DNA from 2 places in the Pseudomonas sp. Z4-7 genome. Region 2 is predicted to be linked to the other one. Evidence: predicted binding sites of a transcription regulator. Region 2 holds the regulator's gene; the other holds the start of a gene.
The links. Region 2 encodes sigma-54, which starts transcription at its own class of promoters, with help from an activator protein. Its sites were predicted from a motif close to ANTGGCATNNANNTTGCTNT; they were not measured.

Region 1 (10,911 bases), 1.2 Mb from region 2:
CACGCTGGCGTTGCTGATCGCAGGCGAAGTCAACTTCTCGGACCGCGATATGTCATGGCTGCCCGACTGGGTCGTCGCGACACTGGAGAATAGCGTCGAGATCCACCCGCGAGACTGGCTGGAGGGCTTACTTCCTTACGCCTATGGCGTTATTACCCACAGAACCCGGGGAAATTTGGCCAAAGTGGAAGGTTTTCGACGGGCGCTAGCGCGATTGTCATCGAGTGTTTACTCACGTCCCAGCGACAATAAACCCTGAAGCGCCTTACTGGCTTCTCCGGGCGAGCCTTTTTCACTGCGGTTTTATGAACCCGGCACCTCGACAAGCCCGGGCGTAAGCCCTTGCACGACCACTCCTTGCGCGACGGTTGTACGTGGGCTGACCATTACGCGCTCGGGGCGGGCTTGTGCCGTCGCCCGGTGCAGCACGTAGGTCGCCCCGGATTCATCGCGGCGAAGGGCGCTCGGCGGTACGGCGATGCTTTGTTCGTCGCGGTACAGAATCACTGCCAGACGTGCGCTCATACCGGTCCGCAGCGGGGGGTCGAAAGCGGCGACGGCCGTATCAATCGACACCTGGACCTTATAGCGCGCGCCTGCGTCCTGCTGGTCGGCCGCCTCGTTCTGTATTCCGATGGCCAGTATGCGCTCGCGCGATGGCCACGCGCTGACGTTGGCCGCCTGACAATTGTGCCGGGCGATGATGCAGGCGTTCGCCCAGCCCGAGCTGCAATAGCTGGCGCCGCGCGGCTGCCTGGGCAGCTTGGCGCGATATGCTACGATAGAGCAGCGCCAGCGCGACATTGTCCAGGGCGTCCAGGCGTGGCAGCAGGTTGAAGCTCTGAAAGACGAAGCCGATGTGTCGGTTGCGCATCATCGCGCGAGCGTCAGCGCTTGCCTGGGTCATGTCGCGGCCAGCCAGGTAGACCTGCCCGGTCGAAGGTTGGTCAAGCAGGCCGATCAAGCCGAGCAGGGTACTTTTGCCGGATCCCGAGGCGCCGATAATGGCGCAGCTCTGTCCTGCATTGATGGTCAGCGACACATCGTGCAGGGTGGCGCGTGCGGTCGCGTCGATGCCATGGATATGGCTCATGCTTTGTACGCGGATCAGCTCGGGAGGAAGATGTTCAGGCATTCGTTCTTCCATCCTGAGCGAGCCCCTTTCATGGAAAGGGGTTCAGGGTCGAAGCCTGCTCAGGCGTCTGTCGCGGGCGTTTCGGGTTTGTCTTTCTGCTGTTGCGCCAGCATCAGCTCAAGCAACGATTGCCATGGGGGCATTCCATCGTCGCTGCCGCTTATCTTCCGCGCCTTGGCAAGTTCGGCGCTCTTGATCATTTGGTTGTAATCGGCTTCGTAGTCGCCGAAGACTTGTGCCTCCATGATGGGCGGCAGGTTCTTGTAATGATTGAGAGTGTCCTGGAAGTGCTGCGGGGACACATACCCATTGCGCTCTTGCTCCCCGATGCTCTTATAAAACACTGACTTGGCCCATGCGGATTCCAAATCATGGGCCGCGCTCCAAGCGGCCCTGCGTTCATTGACGGTAAAGTCAACACTGTCGTCGTAGACGATCAACGTCAGTTGCTCGAGGGACAGATCCTGAAAAGGGTTGGCGCCCTTGTTGTTGAGGTGGTTCGTCGCCTGTTGAGCCTGTTCCAGCCGCTGCGGGTCGTCCGACGTCGGCACCTCGGCGTCGTTAACTTGCTTGTTTCTTTGGAAGACAGGGCTGTAAATGTCTTGTGTGACTCGCTTGGCAATGTACGCCAAACCAGTACGGTCATTGCTGGCGTCCCGTTCTGCTGCACGTGCTGCCGCGTCGCTGAGCATCTGTGCCAGCGGCGAGAGTTGGGCGGTATCGGTATTGTCTTTCAGGGCGCTGGGTTGCACCTCGGTCGTCGGACCGGGGCCGGCTTTGTGGTCGGTAGGTTTTATGAGGCTTGAGGTGGTTTTCAAGGTTGTTGCGTAGGGCGTACGTGCGCCGTTGATACCATCCATTGTTTTATCTCCGTAGCTCAACTGCAGTGCGGTTTGTGCGCTGCGTTTGATAAGGCCATGGCCGCCTCGTATGGCCGCCCTGGACACACCTGCCGGGGTTTACCTGATCGTGAATTCGGTGGTCCACGAATGGTCGGACGCGCTTACCGAAGTAATTGCCGCCGTGCAGCGAGCTCCGTTGCTGCTCTGCGCATCTTTCGTCCATTTAGGTATCTTGGGGTTGCTGTAAAAGGTACTGAACACGCAAGTTTTGCCGTCGACGCTATAGCGGACGACCGCGGTGGCAATGGCAGGGTTGCGTTGATCTCGCACCTCAAAGGAGCTGGACTGCTGCGGTTTGATCGTATCCTCGGGCTTGGGTTGTGCATTGGCGTTGGTGAGGGCTTCGTTATTGCCGATGACCGAGTACTTGGCCTCTACATTGCCGAGGTTTTTGACGGTTACCCGGATCAATGGACCTGCTTGCGCCGCACCAGCGACGAGCAGGGAGCAAACGGCCAAAGCCGCGACGCTGCATTTTTTCAATTGCATGCCGTTTTACCTGTTAGACATGTTCGTATGTCGCACGACGGATAGCCGTCCGCCTTGCCCGGTTTACAGCCTTGATGCTGGCTGCATGTCCATTCCGGTTACTTCGCGTCGGCCCCATTCGTTGAAAGTCCGACTTGCGCAAAGTCCAGCTCGTTAGCGCATTCCATTACGAAGATTTAGCGGCGAATGCCAGGGAAGCTTTAACGGGGTTTCGGATAAAGTTCGCGTATTCGACGAATTTAGGAAGTTTTTGTAGGATTTTTCGCGAAGATGGCCGTCGCGGCTGATGCGCCGAACTCATCCGGAAGAGAAAGGGCGAGAGAAAGTTTCCCGCTATTGGGATGGCCGCAAGTAAAAAACCAAAAATCGCGGCCCTGGGTAATGCCTTCAGAAGTACGCGTTATTCCGCAGGTGGATTCAGCCTCGCCTCCAACTCCGCCACCTTCGCCTCCAGGCTCTCCAGCCGCGCCCGAGTTCGGGCCAGCACGACCATCTGGCTGTCGAATTCTTCCCGGCTCACCAGGTCCAGCTTGCTGAAGCCGCTTTGCAGCAGCGCCTTGAACTGGCTTTCGATTTCGCTTTTGGGCAGGGGAGTGTCGCCGCTCAACAGGCGGGAGGCGTGGCCGCTCAGGGCGTCGAGGAGATCTTTGGGGGCAAGCATGGCAGGTGTCCTGGAAACGATGGGGGGCAGTGTATCACGCAGGGTCTATAGTCAATTCGCCAGGCGTGGATGCACGCTTTTCGCGCACTGCGCCGGGCGTCACCGCACCGTTGTTGTGCGTATCGCTCCGGTTCGTGGCGCGTGCCGGGCGGGCGCGGTGGTCAAGGGGTTGAAATCCGGGGGGTTGGGCACAGATGGCAAGCTTTCTGCTTAGTGGCTGATGACCCATGCACTGATGCAGTCGCTGTGACGAATGCAGTGCAGCAGGCGGAGCGGGGAGTTTCGTCAGGAGTAGTCAGCTGGCGCCAGTCGGGCAACTTGGGCCGACGACGCGTTACAAAGCCAGGCACTGCGCTTAGACTTGAGTCGGGTTTGTTTTCCTGGGGCAAGTCCACCAATTCGGGAGAGAGTTTCATGAAGCTAGTCACTGCCATCATCAAGCCGTTCAAGTTGGACGACGTGCGCGAGTCGCTGTCCGAAATCGGCGTGCAGGGCATTACCGTCACTGAAGTCAAAGGCTTCGGTCGGCAGAAAGGTCACACCGAGCTGTACCGCGGCGCGGAATACGTGGTCGATTTCCTGCCCAAGGTGAAGATCGACGTTGCCATCGACGACAAGGATCTTGATCGGGTCATCGAGGCGATTACCAAGGCCGCCAACACCGGCAAGATTGGTGACGGAAAGATCTTTGTGGTCAATCTGGAACAGGCTATCCGCATCCGTACCGGCGAAACCGATACCGACGCTATCTAAGCCGCCAAACCCCAACGCCCCAGGAGAAAACAATATGACTCTGCGTAAATTCGCAGGGCTAGGAGCCCTGTTGTCCTTCGTAATGCCTGGCCTGGCCATGGCAGAAGAAGCGGCAGCCCCAGTCCTCAATTCCGGCGACACCGCCTGGATGCTGACGGCCACGATTCTTGTTCTGTTCATGACCATTCCTGGCCTTGCGCTGTTCTACGGCGGCATGGTTCGGTCGAAAAACATTCTTTCCGTGATGATGCAGTGCTTCGCCATTACCGGTCTGATCAGCGTGTTGTGGGTCATCTATGGCTACAGCATCGCGTTCGACACTACCGGCATGGAGCAGGGCGTCGTCAACTTCAACTCCTTCGTCGGCGGCCTGGGCAAAGCGTTCCTGGCGGGCGTCACCCCGGCCAGCATCACCGGCCCGGCAGCGTTGTTCCCTGAAGCAGTCTTCATCACCTTCCAGATGACCTTCGCGATCATCACCCCGGCCCTGATCGTCGGCGCGTTCGCCGAGCGGATGAAGTTCTCCGCCATGCTGATCTTCATGGGAGTGTGGTTCACCCTGGTGTATGCGCCGATTGCGCACATGGTCTGGTCCGGCAACGGCGGCCTGATGTGGGACTGGGGTGTACTGGATTTCGCCGGTGGCACCGTGGTGCACATCAACGCCGGTATCGCAGGCCTGGTGGCGTGCCTGGTGCTGGGCAAGCGCAAAGGCTTCCCGACCACGCCGATGGCACCGCACAACCTGGGTTACACCCTGATGGGCGCGGCCATGTTGTGGGTGGGCTGGTTCGGTTTCAACGCCGGTTCCGCCGTCGCGGCCAACGGCACCGCCGGCATGGCGATGCTGGTCACCCAGATCGCCACCGCAGCCGCCGCGCTGGGCTGGATGTTCGCCGAGTGGATCACCCACGGTAAGCCAAGCGCACTGGGCATCGCCTCGGGCGTCGTGGCCGGCCTGGTTGCAATCACCCCGGCGGCCGGCACCGTGGGCCCGATGGGCGCCCTGGTCATTGGCCTGGCGGCGGGCGTGGTGTGCTTCTTCTGCGCCACCACCCTCAAGCGCAAGCTCGGCTATGACGACTCCCTGGACGCCTTTGGCGTGCATGGCATCGGCGGTATCCTCGGCGCCATCCTGACCGGTGTGTTCGCAGCGCCAGCCCTGGGCGGCTTCGGCACCGTGACCGATATCGGTGCGCAAGTGTGGATTCAGTTCAAAGGCGTAGGCTTCACCGTGATCTACACGGCGGTTGTCACCTTCATCATCCTCAAGGTCCTCGACGCCGTCATGGGTCTGCGGGTCTCCGAGGAAGAAGAGGCCGTGGGCCTGGACCTGGCCCAGCACAACGAACGTGGTTACAACCTGTAATCGCGCTCCAATAAAAAATGCCCGGTTCGCCGGGCATTTTTTTGTCTGGAGTTTGTCATTGCTCACAGGGCGTGCTGGTTTTTCCGACGCCTTTTGTTGTGTATGCGACACGGGTTTTTCTACCGCCAAAGACTTACAGGAAAGCAGGAATATTAGGCCCTTTGTTTTTTCCCAGAGCGCGCTAGAATGCGCGCCGAACGTGCGGAGAACTGTATGTGGCAACAGACGCTGATAACCCTGCGGGCAAGGCCCCGGGGCTTTCATCTGGTAACGGACGAGTTGCTCGCCGGCCTGCCTGAACTCAAGGCATGTCGTGTCGGTCTGTTGCATCTGTGGCTGCAGCACACCTCGGCCTCGCTGACCATCAACGAGAACGCCGATCCGGCGGTACGTCGAGACTTCGAACGATTTTTCAATCGGCTGATCCCACAAGGAACCGCCGACTATGAGCACAACGACGAAGGCCTGGACGACCTCCCGGCGCACTTCAAGGCCAGCGTGCTGGGATGTCAGCTCAGTCTTCCGGTGACGGCGGGACGGTTGGCGTTGGGCACCTGGCAAGGTGTTTATCTGGGCGAGCACCGTGATCATGGCGGTACTCGTAAAGTCCTCGCCACCTTGTACGGTGAAGGGGCATGACCGCTGATGGTTGGCGGATGTTGAATTTTTTCTGGCAGCCTTCGACAGATGGCGAAGCTGGGCTATAACTAATCTGCTTTTCGCAAGTCATGAGGTAGAACATGAGCGACGATGATCTGGAAAACGACGACCTCGAAGTAGGTGATGAAGACGAGGCCGAAGAAGGCCTGGAAGCGGCGGCTGAAGACGTCGCTGACGATGACGGTGCCGATGTTCCGGTCCCGACCGCCAAAGGCAAGGCCAAGGCGGCGGTATCGGTCGACGAGTTGCCGAGCGTAGAGGCCAAGAACAAGGAGCGTGATGCGCTCGCCAAGGCCATGGAGGAATTCCTGGCCCGGGGTGGCAAGGTGCAGGAAGTGGAGGCCAATGTGGTCGCCGATCCGCCCAAGAAGCCTGACAACAAGTACGGCAGCCGCCCGATCTGAGTATCTGCCCTTGCTTGCTGAAAAAGCCCGCCGTCGCTGCGGGCTTTTTCATGGGCCGGATAAAGTTTAGGACCATACGCCGATCCTGTGGGAGCGAGCTTGCTCGCGATAGCGGTTTACCTGTCACATCGATGTTGGATGTGCCGCCGTCATCGCGAGCAAGCTCGCTCCCACAGGGTTTTATGCCTGGCTTGGAATCGCAGGGCATAAGAGATCCAGGGTGGGAGTGAGCCTGCTCGCGATAGCGGTGTGTCTGTTGGCATCGATGTGGGATCTGCCGCCCTCTTCGCGAGCGGGCTCGCTCCCACATAGGCGGCGTTGTGGTTGTCGGGGGCTCAGCGCGGGTTATGCCATCCTGCCAATAACCCCGGCAGTTCGGTCAGGCTGCGGATTTCTGCATCCGGCGCATGGTCGGCGTCCCACGCCTTGCCTGTCGGGTTGAACCATACTGCGCGCAGGCCGGCCTGTTGGGCGCCGGCGATGTCGTCGCCCGGGTGATCGCCGATGTGCACGGCAGTCTGCGCGGTCGCGCCACCGCGTTGCAGGGCTTCGTGGAACAACCGGGCGTCGGGCTTGGCGATGCCGATGTCCTCGGCGCACAGGGCGAACTTGAAGTAATCCGCCAGCCCCAGGCGCCGCACGTCGGCGTTGCCATTGGTGACGACGCCAAGGGCGTAATCATTGGCGAGCAATTCCAGGGTGGGCTGTACCTCGGGAAAGACCTCCAGTTGATGTCGGGCATGCAGGAAGGCCTCGAATCCCTGGTCTGCCAGCTCCGAAGCCCGCCATTGATCGTAGCCGGCGTCTTGCAGCGCTCGGAACAGCACGCGTCGGCGCAAGGCACTGATGCGGTGCTTGAGGTCCGGCTCTTCGCTGAGCACTTGCGTGCGGATCGCCCACAAGCGCTCCACCGGAAAGTCGCCCAGGTCCGGTGCGTTATCGGTCAGCCACTGACGTAATACGGCTTCGGCGCTGGCGATCACCGGGGCGGTGTCCCACAGGGTGTCGTCCAGGTCGAAAGTGATGAGTTCGATGGTCATGATTCGTCGCCCTTGATGCGTTTGGCCCTGGGGTGGGCACTGTCATAGACCGTCGCCAGGTGTTGGAAATCCAGATGGGTATAGATCTGGGTGGTCTTGATGTCCGAATGGCCGAGCAGCTCCTGGACGGCGCGCAGGTCCTGGGACGATTCGAGCAGGTGGCTGGCGAACGAATGTCGCAGCATGTGTGGATGCAGGTTCTGCCCAAGTTCGCGCTCACCGGCAGCCTTGACCCGCAGTTGTATCGCTCGCGGCCCGAGGCGCCGGCCTTGCTGGCTGACGAAGACCGCATCATCGGCCGGGTTGGCCATTGCCCGGAGCGGCAGCCACAGGTCCAAGGCTTCCCGGGCCTTGCGGCCGATAGGCAGCAGGCGGGTCTTGCTGCCCTTGCCGTGCACCTGAACCATGCCGTCGGCCAGGTCCAGTTGTTCCAGGTTCAGCCCGGTCAGTTCCGAAAGCCGCAGGCCCGAGGAATAGAACAGCTCGAGGATTGCCTGGTCTCGTCGCGCGAGAAAGTCATCCTCGACGGCGCCCTCCAGCAATTGCAAGGCGCGGTCGGTGTCGAGGGTCTTGGGCAGCCGACGCTCGCCCTTTGGCGGTGCCAGGCCGGTGGCCGGGTCGTGGTCGCAAAGGCCTTCACGGTTGAGGTACTGGTACAAGCCGCGCACCGCCGACAACAGTCGCGCCAGGCTGCGGGAGGATTGCCCTTGTTGATGCAGGCGGGCAATCAGGCTGCGCAGGCGCTGGATATCCAGGGCCGACCAGCTGCCGATATTCTGTTTCTGGCACCAGCCCAGCACCTTTTCGAGGTCGCGGCGATAGGCCGACAAGGTGTGGGGCGACACCTGGCGCTCACTGCGCAGGTGCTCGCAGTAGGCGTCCAGTTGCCGTTCCATCGTCAGCGTACCGAGCGCAGCGAACCGACAACCCGTGGCAGCACGCGGCCGGTGACTTCGGCGATATAACTCAGGAACAATGTGCCGACCGAGCTCTTGTAGTGCTGCGGATCGCGGCTGGCGATGGCCAGCACGCCGTGCACGCCCTGGTGGGCAATGGCGACGACGGCCGTAGAGCCGATCTGCTTGCGTTGTTCTTCGCCGAACAGGAAATCCAGCTCATGTTCGCGCAGGCTGCCGCTGACGCTTTTGTTTTCCGTGAGCAGGCCGCCGATGGCGGTCTGCGCTTCGGCGTGTGTCACCCAGCGCCCAACCGGCATGGCGTTGTCGCCAAACAGGATGAGGCTGACAAAAGGCACCTGGAAATCCTGGCGCAGGCTGTCTTCGACGCTCATCACCAGGTCTTCCAGTGTGCTGGCGTCCATCAACGCGAGGATCAGGCGACGGGTCTTGTCGAAGAGCCGGTCGTTGTCACGCGCCACGTCCATGAGGTGCGAAAGACGGTGGCGCATTTCGATGTTGCGTTCGCGCAGGATCTTCATCTGGTGCTCCACCAGCGACACGGTATCGCCGCGCCGGTGGGGAATGCGCATCGTCGAAAGCAGGTCTTCATACTCGACGAAAAAGTCCGGATGGGCCTCCAGGTAAGCGGCCACGGCTGCGGCTTCCGGGTTCTGGCTCGGGGATTCGTCGGGCTGCGGGGCTGGAACCTGAGGCTTATCGGTCATGGTTTGGCTCACTCAAAGACGAACTTGTCCTTCGTATACGCGTACGGCCGGGCCGGTCATCATCACCGGTTGGCCAGGGCCTGCCCATTCGATGGACAGGCGCCCGCCGGGTAGGTCGATCAGCAATGGCGAATCCATCCACCCCTGGCTGATCGCGGCGACGGCCGCAGCGCAGGCGCCGGTGCCGCACGCCTGGGTTTCCCCGGCGCCGCGTTCCCAGACACGCAGTTGCGCGCGATGCCGATCGATGACCTGCAGGAAGCCGACGTTCACCCGCGCCGGGAAGCGCGGATGATGCTCGATCTTCGGCCCCAGTTCGTGCACGGGCGCACTGTTTATATCATCCACCCGCAGCACGGCATGGGGGTTGCCCATGGAAACCGCCGCCAATTCCACCGGCATACCGTCGACGTCGACGGTATAGCTCAGGGCCTGGGCCGGTGCCTGGAACGGAATGTCCGCCGGAACCAGGCGTGGGGCGCCCATGTTGACGCCGATCTGGCCGTCGCTGCGGACATCCAGTTCGATGATGCCGCTTTTGGTCTCGACGCGAATCTGCCGTTTGGCAGTCAGGCGCTTGTCCAGCACGAAGCGGGCGAAACAGCGCGCACCGTTGCCGCATTGCTCCACTTCGGAACCGTCGGCATTGAAGATCCGGTAGCGGAAATCCACGTCCGGGTTGTTCGGCGCCTCGACGATCAGCAACTGGTCGAAGCCGATGCCGGTGTGGCGGTCGCCCCATTGCTTGGCATGCTTGGGCAGGATGTGCGCGTGCTGGCTGACCAGGTCGAGGACCATGAAGTCATTGCCCAGGCCGTGCATCTTGGTAAAACGCAGCAGCATGGTATTACTCCGGCAACAGGCTTTCGCCGGCAAACAGCTCGGCTACCGTCTCGCGGCGGCGCACTTCGAATGCCTGATCACCGTCTACCAGCACCTCGGCGCAACGGCCGCGAGTGTTGTAGTTGGAACTCATGACAAACCCGTAGGCACCCGCCGAATGCACGGCCAACAGATCGCCTTCTTCCAGCGCCAGCTCCCGGCCCTTGGCCAGGAAGTCGCCGGTTTCGCAGATCGGCCCGACGATGTCGTAGGCGCGGTCCGCGGTATCGCGTGGGCGCACCGCGGTGACATCCATCCAGGCCTGGTACAGCGCTGGACGGATCAGGTCATTCATGGCCGCGTCGACGATGGCGAAATCCTTGTGCTCGGTGTGCTTGAGGTACTCGACCTGGGTCAGCAGCACGCCGGCATTGGCGACGATGTAGCGACCGGGCTCGAACATCAATGCCAGGTCGCGGCCTTCGAGGCGCTCGCGCACGGTCTTGATGTAGTCGGCCACCAATGGCGGTTCTTCGTCGCGATAACGCACGCCGACACCGCCGCCAAGGTCGATGTGACGCAGGTAGATGCCGCAGTCGCCGAGGCGATCGACCAGCGCCAGCAGGCGGTCGAGGGCATCGATGAACGGTTCGAGGGTGGTCAGTTGCGAGCCGATATGGCAATCGACGCCCAGCACTTCCAGGTTTGGCAGCTGGGCCGCACGTACGTACACGTCCTCGGCGTCGGCAATGGCGATGCCGAACTTGTTTTCCTTGAGACCAGTGGAAATGTACGGGTGGGTGCCAGCATCGACGTCCGGGTTCACGCGTAGGGAAACCGGTGCGCGCACGCCTAGCTCGGCGGCGACGACCTGCAACCGCTCCAGCTCGTCGGTGGATTCGATGTTGAAGCAATGCACACCGACTTGCAGCGCGCGGCGCATGTCTTCGCGGGTCTTGCCGACACCGGAGAAAACGATCTTGTCGGCGCTGCCACCCGCGGCCAGCACACGCTCCAGCTCGCCACCGGATACAATGTCAAAGCCGGCGCCA
Region 2 (10,911 bases):
CGGTCCGCACGTTGACGGCTTTCGGCCGCTTGCCGTGCATGTTCACTTCGATCCAGTCCTCACCGCAGGTGACTTCGGCACCGGCTTCCTTGAGTTTTTCCAGGACGGCCTCGAGGATGGTCGGATCGGTGTCCTTGACCTTGACGCGACCACCGGTGACGGCGGCGGCTACCAGGTAGGTGCCGGTTTCGATACGATCCGGCATCACTTTATAGGTGGCCGAGTGCAGGCGCTCGACGCCATCGATGGTGATGGTGTCGGTGCCGGCGCCGCTGATCCTGGCGCCCATGGCGATCAGGAAGTTCGCCAGGTCGACGACTTCAGGCTCGCGGGCAGCGTTTTGCAGCACGCTGCGGCCCTTGGCAAGGGCGGCGGCCATCATGATGTTTTCGGTACCGGTCACGCTGACGGTGTCGAAGAAGAAATGCGCGCCACGCAGGCCGCCTTCAGGCGCCTTGGCCTTGATGTAGCCGCCTTCGACGTCGATCACCGCGCCCATGGCTTCGAGGCCACGGATGTGCAGGTCCACCGGACGCGAACCGATGGCGCAACCGCCAGGCAAGGCGACTTCGGCTTCACCGAAACGAGCGACCATCGGGCCGAGTACCAGGATCGACGCACGCATGGTCTTCACCAGTTCGTACGGCGCGATCAGGGTCTTGATGGTGCGCGGGTCGATTTCGACGCTGAGCTTCTCGTCGATTACAGGCTCAATGCCCATGCGACCGAACAGCTCGATCATCGTGGTGATGTCGTGCAGGTGCGGCAGGTTGGCCACGGTCACCGGGCCATCGCACAGCAGCGTCGCGGCCAGGATCGGCAGGGCGGAGTTCTTTGCCCCGGAAATACGGATTTCGCCATCAAGACGAACGCCGCCGGTAATAATCAGTTTATCCATAAGAATCTCGAGGCCCTTGGGCTCAGGTGCGCTCGGCCCAGGCCGCGCGGCTGAAAAATTTCATCGTGACCGCGTGGATGCTGCCATCGGCGATCCATGGGTTCAAATGGGCATAGATGCTCTGCTGACGCTTCACTGGGCTCAACGCCGCCAGTTCATCGCTGATCACGTTCAACTGGAAGTTGCAGCCTTCGCCTTCAACTTCTACCTGCGTATCAGGCAGCTTTCCTTCAAGAAAGCTCTTCACTTCTACAGCCTGCATGCTCAACCTCAATCGGCGCCCTGTGCGCACGGGTCGCACATCATACAAAAAAGCCCCGCGCCTGCGAACCCCGCGAAGCAGGACTCTGACAGGGGGCGCTTCCAGCGATGTGGGTCAGGGATGCGCCAACAGCTCGGTCAATTCGCTGACCTGGGCTATTTCGCGCATGTCTTCGGGCATCCCGCGGATGCTCCACGTCTTGCCGGCGGCCCTGGCGTCGCGCATGAAGCACAGCAGCAGCGACAGGCCGACGCTGCTGGACTTCTGCACACCCGAACAGTCGATTACCAGTTCAGCGGCCCTCGCGGACTTGATCAGCGCCTGGCCCTGCTTGCGCAAACCAGGGCCGGTACGGTAATCCAGCACGCCACTGAGCAGCAGCTCGCCGGCCTCGCTCAGGCGAATGGCCGATTCACTCACCGGCTCATTCATTGTTGCTGCTTCTCTTGGGCGTCTTCGGCAACTTCCTTGGCCTTGGCGACTTCACCGGCCCAACCGTTGATGGTCTTGTCCAGGTCATTGCCATTGCGCTGCATCGCATCGGCGAACTGGTCACGGAACAACTTGCCGATGTTGATGCCGTTGATGATCACGTTGCGTACTTTCCACTCGCCGTTGATTTTCTCGAGTGTGTAGGAAACCGGGTAAACGGCGCCATTGTTGCCCTTGACCGTCATGCCGACGCTGGTGCGCTCGCCTGACTCATCCTTGGCCGGGTCGACCGTGATCCCCTGGTTGTTGTACTCGAGCAAGGCGTTGCCATAGAACTGGAACAGGCTGCGCTTGAAGTTTTCCTGGAAGCGGGTCATCTGCGCGGGCGTAGCCTTGCGCGAATACTTGACGGTCATGATGCTCTTGGAAATACCGTCGGCATCCACCACCGGCCCGACGATACGATTCAAGGACTCGTAGAATGCGCTCGGGTCCTGCTTGTACTTTTCCTTGTTCGCCGACAGATCGGCCAACAGTTGGTCGGTGGTCGTCTTGATGATGTCGTGCGCCGAAGGCGCCGCCACGGCGTTGCCCATCAGCGGCAGCGCCGCCAGCAGGACCAGCAGGCTGCGTCGCAGGATAGAGATCATTCAAAAGCTCCTCATTTGGCGTCTTTGCTAACGGTATTGAGCAGGAATTTACCGATCAGGTCCTCAAGCACCAGCGACGACTGCGTGTCGTGAATGGTCCCGCCATCCTTGAGCAGGGTGTCTTCCCCGCCCACGCTGATACCGATGTATTTCTCACCCAACAGCCCAGCCGTGAGAATAGATGCAGTGGAGTCAGTCGGCAGGTTATCCACGCGCTTTTCCAGCTGCAGCGTCACCCGACCGGTGAAACTGTCGCGATCCAGATCGATTGCCGTGACCTTGCCGATGGTCACACCGGCCATGGTCACCTTGGCTCTGACCGTCAAACCGGCGATATTGTCAAAATAAGCATAAAGTTTATAAGTATCGGTGCTTGCGGTCGGCGCCAGTCCACTGACCCGCAGGGCCAGCAACAGCAAAGCCAGGATGCCAGCCAGCAGGAAAAGGCCGACACCGATTTCCAGGGTGCGGTTTTGCATCAGAAATCTCCAAACATCAAGGCGGTCAGAATAAAGTCAAGGCCCAGGACGGCCAACGAGGCGTATACCACGGTCTTGGTTGTGGCACGGCTGATCCCCTCTGACGTGGGCTCACAGTCATAACCTTGAAACACGGCGATCCAGGTCACCACGAAAGCGAATACGGCACTCTTGATCACACCGTTGAGCACATCGTCGAGAAAATCGACGCTGTTCTGCATGTTGGCCCAGTAGGAGCCTTCATAGACCCCCAGCCAATCGACGGCAACCCATGAGCCGCCCCAGATCCCCACGACGCTGAAGATCATTGCCAGCACCGGCAGGGAAATGAAGCCGGCCCACAAGCGCGGGGCAATGATGTACTTGAGCGGGTCGACCCCGATCATTTCCAGGCTGGACAGCTGTTCGGTGGACTTCATGTTACCGATCTCGGCCGTCAACGCTGAACCGGCGCGCCCGGCAAACAGCAGTGCCGTGACCACGGGGCCGAGCTCACGCAGCAAGGTCAGCGCAACCATCTGCCCGACCGCCTGCTCCGAACCGTAGCTGGACAATATGCTGAAGCCCTGGAGCGCCAGGACCATGCCGATGAAAATCCCCGAGACGACGATGATCACCAGGGACATCACCCCCACCGAATGCAGTTGCTTGACCAGCAGGCCAAAACCGCCGCCGGTCGAGTTGCGACCGAGCAAGGCATGCATCAGGAACAGCGAGGAACGCCCCAGCACTGCCACCACGTCGATGCCGGAGCGACCGAACAGGCGGACTCTTTCTATTAATGACTTCTTGCGCATCAGCGCTTCCCCAGCAGATCGGTACGGTAATCCGTGGCCGGAAAATGGAACGCCACCGGGCCGTCCGGATCACCTTTCATGAATTGGCGAATACGCGGGTTGTCCGAATCCTTCAACTCCTGGGGCGTGCCCTGCCCCAGCACCTGGCCATCGCCGACCACATAGATGTAGTCAGCGATGCTCGCGGTTTCGGCCAGGTCGTGGGACACCACGATACTGGTGATGCCCAGCGCATCGTTGAGCAAGCGGATCAGGCGCACCAGCACGCCCATCGCGATAGGGTCCTGCCCGACGAAGGGCTCGTCGTACATGAGGATTTGCGGATCGAGGGCAATCGCCCGAGCCAACGCGACCCGACGCTTCATGCCACCGGACAGTTCGTCCGGCATCAGCTCCAGGGCACCGCGCAGCCCGACTGCCTGCAATTTGAGCAGGACAATATCGCGGATCATCTCTTCCGGCAGTTCCGTATGGACCCGCAGGGGAAACGCCACGTTTTCGAACACGTCGAGATCGGTAAACAGCGCACCGCTCTGGAACAGCACGCCCATATGCTTGCGCGCATCGAACAGATCGCTGCGCGACAATTCCGGAAGATTCTGGCCATTGACCCAGACTTCGCCGGCGCTGGGGCGCAATTGTGCCCCCATCAGGCGCAGCAGCGTGGTCTTGCCGCAGCCGGAAGGCCCCATGATGCCGGTCACCTTGCCGCGTGGGATGCGAATATCGATGTCATTAAAAATGCTGCGCGTCCCTCGCTTGAAGGACAGCCCCTTCAGCTCGACCGCGTAGGCGTTGTCGGCACTCATCTAAACTCCTTGCGATGCAGCCTCATATTCGGATGTCCCGGCCAGCCGACAAACGCCGGTAACGCCGGGCACACGAACCGGCGGCGAACTATATCACTGCAACGGCCAAGCGCCCAAGGCCGGCGCCCGCCCGTTAAGCCTTGCTTGAGGTAAAACGTCACATTTCATGTCAAGCGTTGGGGCTGCCTGAACAAAGCATGACGAACTAACGTGAGGGAATCGTTCATTGCCGGTATAATCGCCGCCTTTTCATCGGGCTATACGATTTCTGACATGAGCCAATCCAGCGAACTGATTCAATCGGCACAACGTACCCTCCGCCTCGAACTCGAAGCCGTGCAAGGTTTGCTGGCCCATATCGATGCTGATTTCGTACGCGCGTGCGAGATGATTCTGTCCAGCAAGGGCCGCGTGGTGGTGGTAGGCATGGGCAAATCCGGGCACATCGGCAACAAGATTGCCGCGACCCTGGCCAGCACCGGCACCCCGGCGTTTTTTGTCCATCCTGCCGAAGCCAGCCACGGCGACATGGGCATGATTACTCGGGACGACATCATCCTGGCATTGTCGAACTCCGGCTCCACCAATGAAATCGTTACCCTGCTGCCGTTGATCAAGCGCCTGGGTATCCAGTTGATCAGTCTCACCGGCAATCCCGACTCGCCGCTGGCCAAGGCCGCCGAGGTGAACCTCAACGTGCATGTCGAACACGAAGCCTGCCCGCTGAACCTGGCCCCCACTTCTTCCACCACGGCGGCGCTGGTCATGGGCGACGCCCTGGCCGTGGCCTTGCTGGAAGCCAGGGGCTTTACCGCCGAGGATTTCGCTTTCTCCCACCCCGGTGGCGCCCTGGGCCGCCGGCTGCTGCTCAAGGTCGAGAACGTGATGCACGCGGGGGAGGCATTGCCGCAGATACAACGTGGCACGCTGCTCAAGGACGCCCTCATGGAAATGACCCGCAAGGGGCTGGGCATGACCGTTATCCTGGAGGCGGACGGCAAGCTCGCCGGGATCTTCACCGACGGCGACCTGCGTCGCACCCTGGATCGCACCATCGATATCCACAGCACGACCATCGATGAGGTCATGACCCCCCACGGCAAGACGGCCCGGGCCGAGATGCTGGCCGCCGAAGCCTTGAAGATCATGGAAGACCACAAGATCAGCGCCCTGGTGGTGGTCGACGACGAAGACCGCCCGGTGGGCGCCCTGAATATGCACGACTTGCTGCGTGCGGGAGTCATGTAAATGAGCACAGACCTGTTGCAACGCGGCAAAGCAATCAAACTGGCAGTGTTCGACGTGGATGGTGTGCTGACCGATGGCCGCCTGTATTTCCTCGAAGACGGCAGCGAATTCAAGACGTTCAACACCCTTGATGGCCAGGGCATCAAGATGCTGATGGCCACCGGCGTGCAGACCGCTATCATCAGCGGTCGCAAGACCCCGGTGGTCGAACGGCGCGCGAAGAACCTCGGCATCCCGCACCTTTATCAGGGGCGCGAAGACAAATTGGTGGTGCTGGATGAACTCCTCGGCCAACTCAATCTAAGCTATGAGCAGGTCGCCTACCTCGGTGACGATCTGCCAGACCTTCCGGTGATCCGCCGTGTCGGCCTGGGCATGGCAGTGGCCAACGCGGCTGCCTTCGTACGCGAGCACGCCCATGGCGTCACCACGGCGAGGGGCGGCGAAGGCGCGGCCCGCGAATTCTGTGAACTGATCCTGCGTGCCCAGGGCCACCTCGAAGCGGCCAACGCCGCGTACCTGTGAGCCACCTATGCTAAGCAAGAAAATTCGCACCATCCTGGTGTTCGGCTGTATCACCGCCATCTTCGCGGCGGTGGGCTACTGGAACATCAGCCCGGAACGCTTCCTCGACCAGCCTGCGGTCCAGGCGCCGGAAAACGATATCGACTGGTACGCGACCAACACGCACACCTTGCAGTACTTGCCTGACGGCAAGCTGCAGTATGAGATGACGTCGGACAAGGTCGATCACGTGAAGGCCAGCGACATCACGCTGGTCACCAAGCCGGACCTGAACATGTTCCGCGGCACGGAGTTTCCGTGGCACGTACAAAGCGAGCGTGCCGAGGTCAATCCCGGCGGCACCGAGGTGGAACTGATCGACTCGGTACGCGTGGCCCGAACCGATGAGAAGAACCGTACGACCATCATTACCAGTACCCGTATGACAGTCTTCCCGCAGCGCCAATATGCGCAGACCGAGCAACCCGTTAGAATCGACGGCGCCGGCGGCGTGTCGACCGGCACGGGAATGAAGGCCTATTTGAAGGAAAGCAGGATACACCTGCTATCGAACGTAAGAGGACAGTATGAAGCTCGCTAAAACCCTCCCTATTTTGCTCAGTCTGGGCGCAGCACTGGGAAGCGCGAGCGCCTGGGCCCTCCCCACCGACCGCGACCAGCCTATCCGCATCCAGGCCGACGACGCGCAACTGGACGACAAGAACGGCGTCGCCACCTATAAAGGTGACGTGATCATCACCCAGGGTTCGATGAAGGTCACCGGCAATACCGTGACCATCACCCGCACCCAGTCCGGCGACATCGACGTGGTCACCTCGGTAGGCAACCTGGCCTACTTCGAGCAAATGCAAACCGCGGGCGACACCAAGCCGGTCCAGGGTTATGGCGTCACCATCCAGTACCACGCCTCCCAGGACCGCGTCGTATTGATCGACCGCGCCAAGGTTGTCGACAAGGACAACAACGTGACCCAAGGCGAGAAAATCGTCTACGACACCAACAAGAAACTCGCCAGCGCTGGTCGCGCCACAGGCAGCAAGGTCACCGAATCGCGCCCGCGCATCGACATGGTGATCCAGCCGAAAAAGAAAACCGACGAGCAGAAGGCCCAGTAATGGCAACTCTGAAAGCTCAGCATCTGGCCAAGAGCTACAAGAACCGCCAAGTCGTGCGTGACGTCAGCCTGTCCATCGAAAGCGGCCAGATCGTAGGCTTGCTCGGCCCCAATGGCGCGGGCAAGACCACCTGTTTCTACATGATTGTCGGCCTGGTGCAGGCCGACCAGGGTCGAGTGCTGATCGATGATCTGGACGTCAGCCACCGGCCGATGCATGGCCGGGCAAAGGCTGGCATTGGCTACCTGCCACAAGAGGCGTCGATCTTTCGCAAATTGTCGGTAGCCGACAACATCATGGCGATCCTGGAAACCCGCCAGGAGCTCGACAAGGCCGGCCGTCGCCAGGAGCTGGAAAGCCTACTGCAGGAGTTCCATATCAGCCACATTCGCGACAATCTGGGCATGAGCCTTTCCGGTGGCGAACGTCGCCGCGTGGAGATCGCCCGCGCCCTGGCCACCGCGCCGAAATTCATTCTGCTGGATGAGCCGTTTGCCGGCGTGGACCCGATTTCGGTGGGCGACATCAAGCAGATCATCCATCACCTCAAGGCCAAGGGAATCGGTGTGCTGATCACCGACCACAACGTGCGCGAGACGCTGGATATCTGTGAAACCGCCTACATCGTCAACGATGGCCAGCTGATCGCCGAGGGCGACTCCGCCACCATCCTGGCCAACGAACTGGTCAAGGAAGTATACCTGGGCCATGAGTTCCGCCTTTAAGCCAAAGGTGGCCTGGCGGATGCCCGGGCGCCCTCAATTAATTGAGATAGCCCCCTAGGCAAACACTTCAGTTTCAGGCATATAATTTGCTTAAGTTTGGCGCTTCGGCGCCCTGTAGTGGATGGCGCATGTGCGCCGGCGAATAAGGTGTTAAGCCCCAGCCATGAAACCATCGCTAGTCTTGAGAATGGGCCAGCAGCTGACGATGACACCGCAGCTGCAACAGGCTATCCGCCTACTCCAATTGTCGACCCTGGACCTGCAACAGGAAATCCAGGAGGCGCTGGAGTCCAATCCGATGCTCGAACGCCAGGAAGAAGGCGACGACTTCGACAATACCGACCCACTGGCCGACAACGTCGAGCAGAAAACTACCCCGGAGGTCCCGGAACCGTCCTATCAGGAAGCCGCCCCGACGGTAGATAACCTCGACGATGGCGAATGGAGCGAACGCATTCCCAATGACCTGCCCGTGGACACGGCGTGGGAAGACGTCTACCAGACCAGCGCCAGCAGCCTGCCAGGCGGTGACGACGACGAGTGGGACTTCACCACTCGCACCTCTGCTGGCGAAAGCCTGCAAAGCCATCTGCTGTGGCAACTGAACCTGGCGCCGATGTCGGATACCGACCGTCTGATCGCGGTGACGTTGATCGATTGCATCAACAACCAGGGCTACCTGGACGAGACCCTCGAAGAAATCCTCGAAGCCTTTGACCCGGAGCTCGATATCGAGCTGGACGAGATCGAAGCTGTCCTGCATCGCATCCAGCAATTCGAACCCGCCGGCATTGGCGCTCGCAACCTAGGCGAATGCCTGCTGCTGCAATTGCGACAGCTGCCCGCCAAGACGCCATGGCTGGCCGAAGCCAAGCGCCTGGTCACCGACTACATCGACCTGCTGGGCGGCCGCGACTACAGCCAGTTGATGCGTCGGATGAAGCTCAAGGAAGATGAGCTGCGCCAGGTCATCGAACTGGTGCAAAGCCTGAATCCGCGCCCCGGCTCGCAAATCGAATCCACCGAGCCCGAGTATGTCGTCCCCGATGTGATCGTACGCAAGCACAACGATCGCTGGCTGGTGGAGCTGAACCAGGAATCGGTACCCAAGCTGCGGGTCAATGCCCAATACGCCGGTTTTGTGAAGCGTGCCGACACCAGCGCCGACAATACCTTCATGCGCAATCAGTTGCAGGAGGCGCGCTGGTTCATCAAGAGCCTGCAAAGCCGCAACGAAACCCTGATGAAAGTCGCCACCCAGATCGTCGAGCATCAGCGCGGCTTCCTGGAGTACGGTGACGAAGCGATGAAACCGTTGGTCTTGCATGACATCGCCGAGGCGGTGGGCATGCACGAGTCGACGATTTCGAGGGTGACTACCCAGAAATTCATGCATACCCCAAGGGGCATCTATGAATTGAAATACTTTTTCTCCAGCCACGTCAGTACCTCCGAAGGCGGTGAATGCTCGTCCACGGCCATCCGCGCGATCATTAAAAAACTGGTCGCTGCGGAAAATCAGAAAAAGCCGTTGAGTGACAGCAAGATCGCTGGTTTACTGGAGGCACAAGGCATTCAGGTGGCCCGCCGTACCGTCGCCAAATACCGCGAATCCCTGGGAATCGCGCCTTCGAGCGAACGCAAGCGGTTGATGTAACAGGCCACGCCACAGCGTTCCAGTGGCAGGTATTTCTACCTGCCGCTTTATGCACTGGCAACGAAGGAGAAGCTGTATGCAAGTCAACATCAGTGGACACCAACTGGAAGTGACCGAACCCCTGCGCACCTACATCGGCGAAAAACTCGACCGATTGGAAAGGCATTTCGACAAGATCACCAACGTGCAAGTCACGATGAACGTCGAGAAGCTGCTGCAGAAAATCGAAGCCACGCTGCATATTCCCGGCGGAGAAGTAGTTGCCAACGCAGAGCATTCAGACATGTATGCCGCGATTGACCTGCTGACCGACAAGCTGGATCGCCAACTCAAAAAGCATAAGGAAAAGACCCAGAGCCTCCTTCAGGGCGCAACCGGTCGTTAACCCCCCCAATCCATGATCCGACTAGAATCCATCCTGACCCCCGGCCGTTCCCAGGTGAACGCGCCGGGTGGCAGTAAAAAGAAAGCCCTCGAACAAATCGCCAACCTGATCCACCGCGAAGTGCCGGATCTGGAAATGCAGGACGTTTTCGAGGCGTTGGTTGCCCGTGAAAAACTCGGTTCCACCGGTTTTGGCAACGGCATCGCCATTCCCCATTGCCGCCTCAAGGGTTGTTCCGCGCCGATCAGTGCGCTGCTACACCTTGAAGCCCCCATCGATTTCGACGCCATCGACGGCGCCCCGGTCGACCTGCTGTTCGTATTGCTGGTCCCGGAAGCGGCGACCGATGCGCACCTCGAGCTGCTGCGCCAGATCGCCAGCATGCTAGACCGCAAGGAAGTACGCGAAAAACTGCGCAGCGCCCCGAGCAACGAAGCCTTGTATCAGGTAGTCCTGGACGAGCAGAACGGCCATTAAACATGCGCATGATCATCGTCAGTGGCCGCTCCGGCTCCGGTAAAAGCACGGCCCTCAACGTCCTTGAGGACAGCGGCTACTATTGCATTGACAATTTGCCGGCCGGCCTGCTTCCGGAACTGGCCGAGCGCGCCCTGATCCATACCGAGCTGGCGCAACCGCTGGTCGCCGTGTCCATCGACGCCCGCAACCTGCCGAGCCATTTGTCGCGCTTCCCGGCGTTGCTTGAGGAAGTGCGCAGCCGGCACATCCAGTGCGACGTGTTGTACCTGGACGCAGACGAAGAAACCCTGCTCAAGCGCTTTTCGGAAACCCGTCGACGCCACCCGTTGAGCAACGCCAGCCGCTCCCTGGCTGAAGCGATCCATGACGAGAGCCAACTGCTGGGGCCGATTGCCGACCTGGCGGACCTGAAGGTCAACACTACCCACCTGAATCTGTACCAGTTGCGC

Region 1: the regulator sigma-54 is predicted to act here: its motif matches at 3,381-3,400, upstream of glnK (P-II family nitrogen regulator).

Annotation. Positions count from the first base shown of each region.
Region 1 is NZ_CP071642.1:5,911,109-5,922,019, reverse strand. Features, by position in the region: gene J3P91_RS26750 (spermidine synthase) at 1-259, shown strand, start outside; gene J3P91_RS26745 (hypothetical protein) at 304-525, opposite strand; gene J3P91_RS26740 (ABC transporter ATP-binding protein) at 584-1,135, opposite strand; gene J3P91_RS26735 (hypothetical protein) at 1,195-1,995, opposite strand; gene J3P91_RS26730 (hypothetical protein) at 2,095-2,526, opposite strand; gene J3P91_RS26725 (accessory factor UbiK family protein) at 2,927-3,187, opposite strand; gene glnK (P-II family nitrogen regulator) at 3,602-3,940, shown strand; gene J3P91_RS26715 (ammonium transporter) at 3,975-5,309, shown strand; gene J3P91_RS26710 (secondary thiamine-phosphate synthase enzyme YjbQ) at 5,523-5,948, shown strand; gene sutA (transcriptional regulator SutA) at 6,050-6,373, shown strand; gene J3P91_RS26700 (HAD family hydrolase) at 6,709-7,413, opposite strand; gene xerC (tyrosine recombinase XerC) at 7,410-8,309, opposite strand; gene J3P91_RS26690 (DUF484 family protein) at 8,312-9,037, opposite strand; gene dapF (diaminopimelate epimerase) at 9,050-9,880, opposite strand; gene lysA (diaminopimelate decarboxylase) at 9,885-10,911, opposite strand, start outside.
Region 2 is NZ_CP071642.1:975,649-986,559, reverse strand. Features, by position in the region: gene murA (UDP-N-acetylglucosamine 1-carboxyvinyltransferase) at 1-898, opposite strand, end outside; gene J3P91_RS04215 (BolA family protein) at 921-1,160, opposite strand; gene J3P91_RS04210 (STAS domain-containing protein) at 1,275-1,580, opposite strand; gene J3P91_RS04205 (MlaC/ttg2D family ABC transporter substrate-binding protein) at 1,589-2,242, opposite strand; gene mlaD (outer membrane lipid asymmetry maintenance protein MlaD) at 2,254-2,721, opposite strand; gene mlaE (lipid asymmetry maintenance ABC transporter permease subunit MlaE) at 2,721-3,518, opposite strand; gene J3P91_RS04190 (ATP-binding cassette domain-containing protein) at 3,518-4,327, opposite strand; gene J3P91_RS04185 (KpsF/GutQ family sugar-phosphate isomerase) at 4,601-5,575, shown strand; gene J3P91_RS04180 (KdsC family phosphatase) at 5,576-6,100, shown strand; gene lptC (LPS export ABC transporter periplasmic protein LptC) at 6,108-6,680, shown strand; gene lptA (lipopolysaccharide transport periplasmic protein LptA) at 6,667-7,215, shown strand; gene lptB (LPS export ABC transporter ATP-binding protein) at 7,215-7,940, shown strand; gene J3P91_RS04160 (RNA polymerase factor sigma-54) at 8,104-9,597, shown strand; gene hpf (ribosome hibernation-promoting factor, HPF/YfiA family) at 9,674-9,982, shown strand; gene ptsN (PTS IIA-like nitrogen regulatory protein PtsN) at 9,995-10,459, shown strand; gene rapZ (RNase adapter RapZ) at 10,462-10,911, shown strand, end outside.